DNA from 3 places in the Actinosynnema sp. NPDC059335 genome. Region 3 is predicted to be linked to each of the others. Evidence: riboswitches for the same ligand, from Rfam matches in the RefSeq annotation. Region 3 holds a riboswitch; each other region holds the start of a gene.

Region 1 (2,255 bases), on a different contig from region 3:
GGGGCGTGGGACACCTCCGGCACGGGACGGCGTGATCCGGCCCGTCGCGGGCAGGTCCCGCACGCGCGTCGTCTCGTGCAGCCGACCGTCGGCTCGCGGGTTGCGGCCGCCGGGTGGGGCGGTCGTGCCCACCCGGCGGGCCGGCTGCCGGGTCAGTCCCGGAGGGCCGCGATGACCGCTTCGGCCGAGGGCGGGACGTTGGCGCGGGGGCCGACGCGGTCGCCGAGGGCGTCCAGGGTCTTGAGGCCGTCGCCGGTGATGAGGAGCACCGTCTCGCCGTCCGGGTCGAGTTGGCCGGTCTCGATGAGCTTCTTCGCGGTCGCGACGGTGACGCCGCCGGCGGTCTCGGCGAAGATGCCCTCGGTGCGGGCCAGGAGGCGGATGCCCTCGACGACCTCTTCGTCGGTGACGTCCTCGATCGCGCCGTTGGTGCGGCGGACGGCGTCCAGCACGTAGGGGCCGTCGGCCGGGGCGCCGATCGCCAGCGACCGGGCGATGGTGTCCGGGCGGACCGGGCTGACCACGTCGTGGCCCGCCTTGAAGGCGGCCGAGACGGGGGAGCAGCCGGTGGCCTGCGCGCCGAACACCCGGTAGGGGGTCTGCTCGACCAGGTCGAGCTCGCCCAGTTCGCGGAAGGCCTTGTCCACCTTGGTCAACTGGGAGCCGGACGCGATCGGCACGACGATCTGGTCGGGCAGCCGCCAGCCGAGCTGCTCGGCCACCTCGTACCCGAGCGTCTTGGAGCCCTCGGCGTAGTAGGGGCGGACGTTGACGTTGACGAACGCCCAGTCCTCGTGCTCGGCGGCCAGTTCCTGGGCCAGCCGGTTCACGTCGTCGTAGTTGCCGTCGACGGTGATCAGGTTGCCGCCGTACACGGCGGTCATGAGGATCTTCGCCTGCTCCAGCGTGGACGGCACGAGCACGACCGACTGCCAGCCCGCGCGGGCCGCCGCGGCGGCCACGGCGTTGGCCAGATTGCCGGTGGAGGGACATGCCAGGACCTTGAAGCCCAGCTCACGGGCGGCGGCGAGGGCGACGCCGACCACGCGGTCCTTGAACGAGTGGGTGGGGTTGCCGGTGTCGTCCTTGACCCACACCTTGCGCACGCCCAGGGCCTTGGCGAGGCGGTCGGCCTCGACCAGGCGGGTGCCGCCGGGGTTGGTGTTGGGGTGCGACTCGACGGTGGAGGGCACGGGGAGCAGGCCGCGGTAGCGCCAGATCGACCGGGGGCCCGCCTCGATGTCCTCGCGGCGGACCCGTCCGAAGTCGTAGGCCACTTCCAGCGGCCCGAAACACTCGAGACAGGCGTATTCGGGGGCGAGCGGCGTCTCGTGACCGCACTCGCGACACGACAGCGCGCGGGCGGGACCGAGGTCGAAGGAGGTGGTGGCCGAGGGCACACTGACGGCAGTCATCGCGAGGTATCTCCTCATCTTTCCCGCGCGTCGCGGGTCGGAATTGGCACCGTGATCGCCAGCGGACGCTGTGCGACGGGTTGCCGGGGCTTCTTCGGGCCGATCCCTCTGCCCCTCTGGATGAGCGGTATTCGGTTGTGGCTTCAACTTACGTCACCATCCCGACCCTCAGCCAGAGACGTCCACCATCCGGACGTCGGCCGGCCCGTGGGAGGATCGCGGCGTGAGTTCGTCCGCTGACACGCCCGACGCCGTGCACCTGGTCGTCGGCGAGGAGGAGTTGCTGGTCGAGCGCGCGGTGCGCGGTGCGCTGGCGGCGGCCCGCCAGGCCGATCCGCAGGCCGACCTGACGCGCGTCCGCGTGACCGATCTCACCCCGCCTGAGCTGGCCGAACTGGTGAGCCCGTCGCTGTTCGCGGAGGGGCGCGTGGTCGCGCTGGAGGCCGCCCAGGAGGCCGGCAAGGAGATCGCCGACGCGGTCGTCGCCTACGCCAAGGCGCCGGCCGACGGGGTGACGCTGGTGGTCGTCCACAGTGGCGGCGGGCGGAGCAAGGCGGCCAAGGAGCTGCCCGCGGCGCTGCGCAAGGCGGGCGCGCGGGTCACCGAGTGCCCCAGGATCACCAAGGCGGCGGACCGGGAAGCGTTCGTGCGCAACGAGATCCGGGCGGCGGGCGGCGGCAAGGCCGACCCGGAGGCCGTGGCCGCGCTGATCGAGGCGGTCGGGTCGGACCTGCGCGAGCTGGCGGCGGCGGCGTCGCAGCTCGTCGCCGACACCGGCGGCAAGGTCGACGCCGAGGCGGTCCGCCGCTACCACCGCGGGCGGGCCGAGGTGACCGGGTT
Region 2 (2,255 bases), on a different contig from region 3:
GCAGGCGACGGCCAGGGCGTGCACGCCCACCACGTTCGGCGTGCCCGCCTCGTGCCGCTCGGGCACCGCCGACCAGGCCACGCCCAGCCGGTCCCCGTGGTCGGTGACGCGGGCCGTCGCGCCGCCGCCGACCAGGTAGGGCTCGGCGGCCTGCAACCAGTCGGACCGGCCGACCAGCGCGCCCGCGCCGAACGGCGCGTAGACCTTGTGCCCGGACAGCACGGTGTAGTCCACGTCGAGCGCCCGCACGTCCACCGGCCGGTGCGGCGCGAGCTGGGCGGCGTCGAGGGCGATCCGGGCGCCGTGCCGGCGGGCGACCCGGGCCAGCTCGGCGACCGGCCACACCTCGCCGGTCACGTTGGACGCGCCGGCCACCACGACCAGCCGGGGGCCGACGGGGGCCTCGCGCAGCGCCCGGTCCAGGTCCAGGGTCGCCTGGGCGGGCGAGGCGGGGGCGCGCAGGCGGCGCACGTGCGGACCGCGCCACGGCAGCAGCGCGGCGTGGTGCTCGGTGTCGAACAGGATCACGGCCGTGTGCCGGGGCAGGCTCCTGGCCAGGAGGTTCAACGCGTCGGTGGTGTTGCGGGCGAACACCACGGCGTCGGTGTCGCGGGCGTTGAGGAACCGCCGGACGGACGCGCGGGCCTGCTCGTAGACCTTGGTGCTGACCTGCGAGGCGAAGCCCGCGCCCCGGTGCACGCTCGCGTACCAGGGCAGCACCTCGTCCACCGCGTCGCGCACCTGCTCCAGGCACGGCGCGCTGGCCGCGTGGTCGAGGTTGGCGTACTCGACGCGCTCGCCGGTGACCAGCGGCACGCGCAGCGACGCGCCCACCACCCGCGGCAGCGCCGCCTGCTCGGGGCCGGCAACCGTGGTGCGGGGAACTGCGATCGTCATGACGCCCTCCGGAGGGTCCGGGACCCCGTCACCAGAGGGAGCCCGCGCTTGCCGGACGCCCTGCGCGCCAGGCCAGGTCCTCACCAGGGGCACCCCACCGCGGTTGGAGGGTTGCCGGCCAGCGAGCCTGGGCTTCGCGCTGGCACTCATGACCTTCGCCCCGACGCTAACGCAGCCCGCTCGCTCCCGTCGAGCGGCGTTCACATCCTGGGAGCGGAACGTCAGGGCAGGCCGACGTCGCCCTTCCAGCGGGCGTACCGGCCCGCCCGGTCGACGGCCCGGATGCGCTGCTCGGTCGCCGTGCGCATGGCCTCCGTGCACACCACGAGCAGTTGGTCGTGCTCCTGGAGCCGGGTCGTCGGCTGCGGCGTGAAACCCTGCTCGTCGCGCACGACCAGGCTCACCGAGGACCCCGGCGGCAACCTCAGCTCGGACAGGTAGACGCCGTGCAGCTTGGAGCCGGGCTGGATGCGGACCTGGAGCAGCTCCGCGCCGAGCGCGTCCAGCGCCGACGAGTCCACCTGCACCTCGTGCGCCTCGCCGGACTTGACCAGCCGCAGCCACTTGGCGAGCCACGGCAGGGTGGTGCCCTGGACCACGGTCAGCACGACGACCAGCACGAAGACCGCGTCGACCAGCCGCTGCGCGCCCGGCACCTGGCCGATCAGCGGGATGAGGGCGAACACGATCGGCACGGCGCCGCGCAGCCCGGACCACGACACGAACACCTGTTCCCGCCAGGGCACCCGGAACGGCAGCGAGGCGAAGAACACCGACAGCGGCCGGGCCAGCAGCACCAGCACCGCGCCGGCGACCAGCGCGGGCACCAGCGCGTCGAGCAGCCGGTCGGGCGAGGCGTACAGGCCGAGCAGCACGAACAGCCCGATCTGCGCGACCCAGCCCAGCCCTTCGGCGAACGACAGGGTGTCCGACCGGTGCGGCAGCCGCGCGTTGCCGAGCACCAGCGCGGCGGTGTAGACGGCGAGGAAGCCGGACGCGTGGGCGAGGTCGCCGAAGGTGTAGGCGAGCAGGCAGACGGCGACCGTGGCCAGCGGGTACAGGCCCGTGGCGGGCAGCGCGGCCCGGCGCAGCGCGACGCCGCCGACCCAGCCGAGCGCGATGCCGATCAGCCCGCCGGCGACCAGCTCGTAGACCATCAGCAGCGGCGCGGTCCAGGTGATCGGGTCGGGCGAGGCGAGCAGCACGACGGCGATGTAGACCGGGGCGTCGTTGATGCCGGACTCCAGCTCCAGCGCGCCGATGAGCCGCTTGCCGACCCCGACCCCGCGCAACACGCTGAACACCGCCGCGGCGTCGGTGGACGACAGCACCGCGCCCCACAGCAGCGCCGTGCGCCA
Region 3 (2,255 bases):
ACGGCCAGCGGCACGATGGCCGCCGTGGGTCCGATGGTGCTGCCGAGCAGCAGCCTGGTCAGCGAGGTGAGCACCACCAGCAGGACCAGGAACGGCATGGAGCGGCCCAGGTCCACGACGAACCCGAGCACTTTGTGGAGCACCGGCCGGGGCTTCAGCCCACCGGGAGCGGTGAGCTGGAGCCAGATGCCGACCGGCGCGCCGAGCAGAACAGCGATCAGGGTGGAGACGACCACCATGTACAACGTCTCGCCGGTGGCGACCAGCACGTCGTCGAACACGGTGGACCAGGGTGTTGCAGACCTCACGCAGCTACTCCCTGCGGACCCGACAGGGTCCGGCGCACGGAGCCGCCCGCTTCCGAGATCCACTCCAGCGCCGAGTCCGCGCGCTCGCCCTTCAGGCCGACGCGGAACCGCGCCACCGGCGTCTCGCCGAGCCGGGTGAGGCCGCCGCCGAGCAGGTTCAGCTCGACGCCGAACCGGCCGGTGGCCTCGGGCAGCAACGCGCCGACCGCGGCGAACCCGACCAGCACGACGTCCGCGACCCGGTCGAACGCGCCCTCCTGCGCCGGGTTCTGGTCCACGGCGGGCAGCAGCGACGCGGCCGTGCGGCTCGTCGCGTCCGACACCAGGTCGAGCACCTTGCCGTGCTCCACCACGCGGCCGTCCTCCAGCACCGCGACGTCGTCGCAGATCCGCCGGACCACGCCCATGTCGTGCGTCACCACGAGCACCGTCACGCCCAGCTCGGCCCGCGCCCGGTCCAGCACGGTGAGCACCGAGCCGGTGGTGTCGGGGTCCAGGGCGGACGTCGGCTCGTCGGCCAGCAGCACCGACGGCGACGCGGCGAGCGCCCGCGCGACCGCGATCCGCTGCCGCTGGCCGCCGGAGAGCTGGTCGGGGTACGAGCCGGCCTTGTCGGTCAGGCCGACCAGGTCCAGCAGCTCGGCCACGCGGGTGCGGCGCTGCGGGCCGGCCACGCCCGCGGCCTCCAGCGGCAGCGCGACGTTGCCCGCCGCGGTGCGCTGGCGCAGCAGCGAATCCCCTTGCGGCACCACGCCGATCTGCCGCCGGGCGGCGCGCAGGGCGGTGCCGTCGAGGGACACGAGGTCGGTGCCGTCGACCCGGATCGCGCCGCTGTCGGGGCGCTCCAGGAGCGCGACGCAGCGGGCCAGCGTCGACTTGCCCGCGCCGCTGGGTCCGACGACGCCGAGGACGGTGCCCGCGGCGACGTCCAGGTTCACGCCGTCCAGCGCGCGAACCTGGCCGGTACTCCCGGGGAAGGTCTTGGTGAGGTTCTCGACAGTGATCACGTTTTCGCTCCACGACTGCATGCGGCGGCGCACGGCTCGGGGCGTGCGCGACCGGCGGCTCAGCTCAGAAGGTGTCCTGAAGAAGGACGCGAGGATTCGAAGGCGCCTAGGTGCTCAGCGGCAGCTGCGACAGCCCGAGGACGTGCGGCGGCCGTGGTCGACGACCCGACGTCGGGTGAGCATTCGCATCCTGGGCACGTGATCCTCCATCGATCCTGGCTGAAGCACCTGCCCCCATGGGGGGGTGGTTGCTGCGGCGTCGTGGAGCCAGGTCTCTCGGCCGCTCGGGATGGCACCACGAGTAGACCCGACGAGGACCGGCTGACGCAAGCCCGAAACAGGATCGTCCGGCAAATCACACTTTCGGCCGAAAGATCATCGACTAGCTATGGGACGCGGCTTCGGCTATCCGGATGAAGTCGCTGACGTCCAATTGTTCGCCGCGCACCGCCGGGTCCACCCCGGCGGCGACGAGCAGCCGCTCCGCCTCGGCCGCCGAACCGGCCCACCCGGACAGCGCGCCGCGCAGCATCTTGCGCCGCTGGGCGAAGGCCGCGTCCACCAACGCGAACAGCCGCTTCGGGTCCACGGCGGACCGCGGCGCGCGGCGGTCGAACGCGACCAGCGCCGAGTCCACGTTGGGCACGGGCCAGAAGACCGAGCGCGGCACCGCGCCCGCGCGGCGGGCGTCGGCGTACCAGGCGAGCTTCACGCTGGGCACGCCGTAGACCTTGCTGCCCGGCGGGGCGGCCATCCGGTCGGCCACCTCCGACTGCACCATCACCAGGCCGGTGCGCAGCGACGGCAGCACGGCCAGCAGGTGCAGCACCACGGGCACGGCCACGTTGTAGGGCAGGTTCGCCACCAGGGCCGTCGGCTCCACCGGCAACCGGTCCGCGGTGACCCGCATCGCGTCCTCGTGCACCACCGACAGCCGGTC

What was found. A riboswitch is a leader RNA that binds a small molecule or an ion and turns the genes downstream of it on or off. The one in region 3 is predicted to bind S-adenosylmethionine.
Region 1: it holds a riboswitch for S-adenosylmethionine, as region 3 does, so the genes downstream of both, thrC (threonine synthase) here and ACFXGA_RS22520 (methionine ABC transporter ATP-binding protein) in region 3, are expected to answer to the same signal.
Region 2: it holds a riboswitch for S-adenosylmethionine, as region 3 does, so the genes downstream of both, ACFXGA_RS07210 (aminotransferase class V-fold PLP-dependent enzyme) here and ACFXGA_RS22520 (methionine ABC transporter ATP-binding protein) in region 3, are expected to answer to the same signal.

The regions. Positions count from the first base shown of each region.
Region 1 is NZ_JBHYXZ010000057.1:36,322-38,576, reverse strand. It holds gene thrC (threonine synthase) at 153-1,415, opposite strand; SAM riboswitch class I at 1,427-1,542, opposite strand; gene holA (DNA polymerase III subunit delta) at 1,639-2,255, shown strand, end outside.
Region 2 is NZ_JBHYXZ010000014.1:85,323-87,577, reverse strand. It holds gene ACFXGA_RS07210 (aminotransferase class V-fold PLP-dependent enzyme) at 1-897, opposite strand, end outside; SAM riboswitch class IV at 937-1,051, opposite strand; gene ACFXGA_RS07205 (potassium/proton antiporter) at 1,119-2,255, opposite strand, start outside.
Region 3 is NZ_JBHYXZ010000073.1:1,549-3,803, forward strand. It holds gene ACFXGA_RS22515 (methionine ABC transporter permease) at 1-308, opposite strand, end outside; gene ACFXGA_RS22520 (methionine ABC transporter ATP-binding protein) at 305-1,315, opposite strand; SAM riboswitch class I at 1,519-1,611, opposite strand; gene rsmA (16S rRNA (adenine(1518)-N(6)/adenine(1519)-N(6))-dimethyltransferase RsmA) at 1,698-2,255, opposite strand, start outside.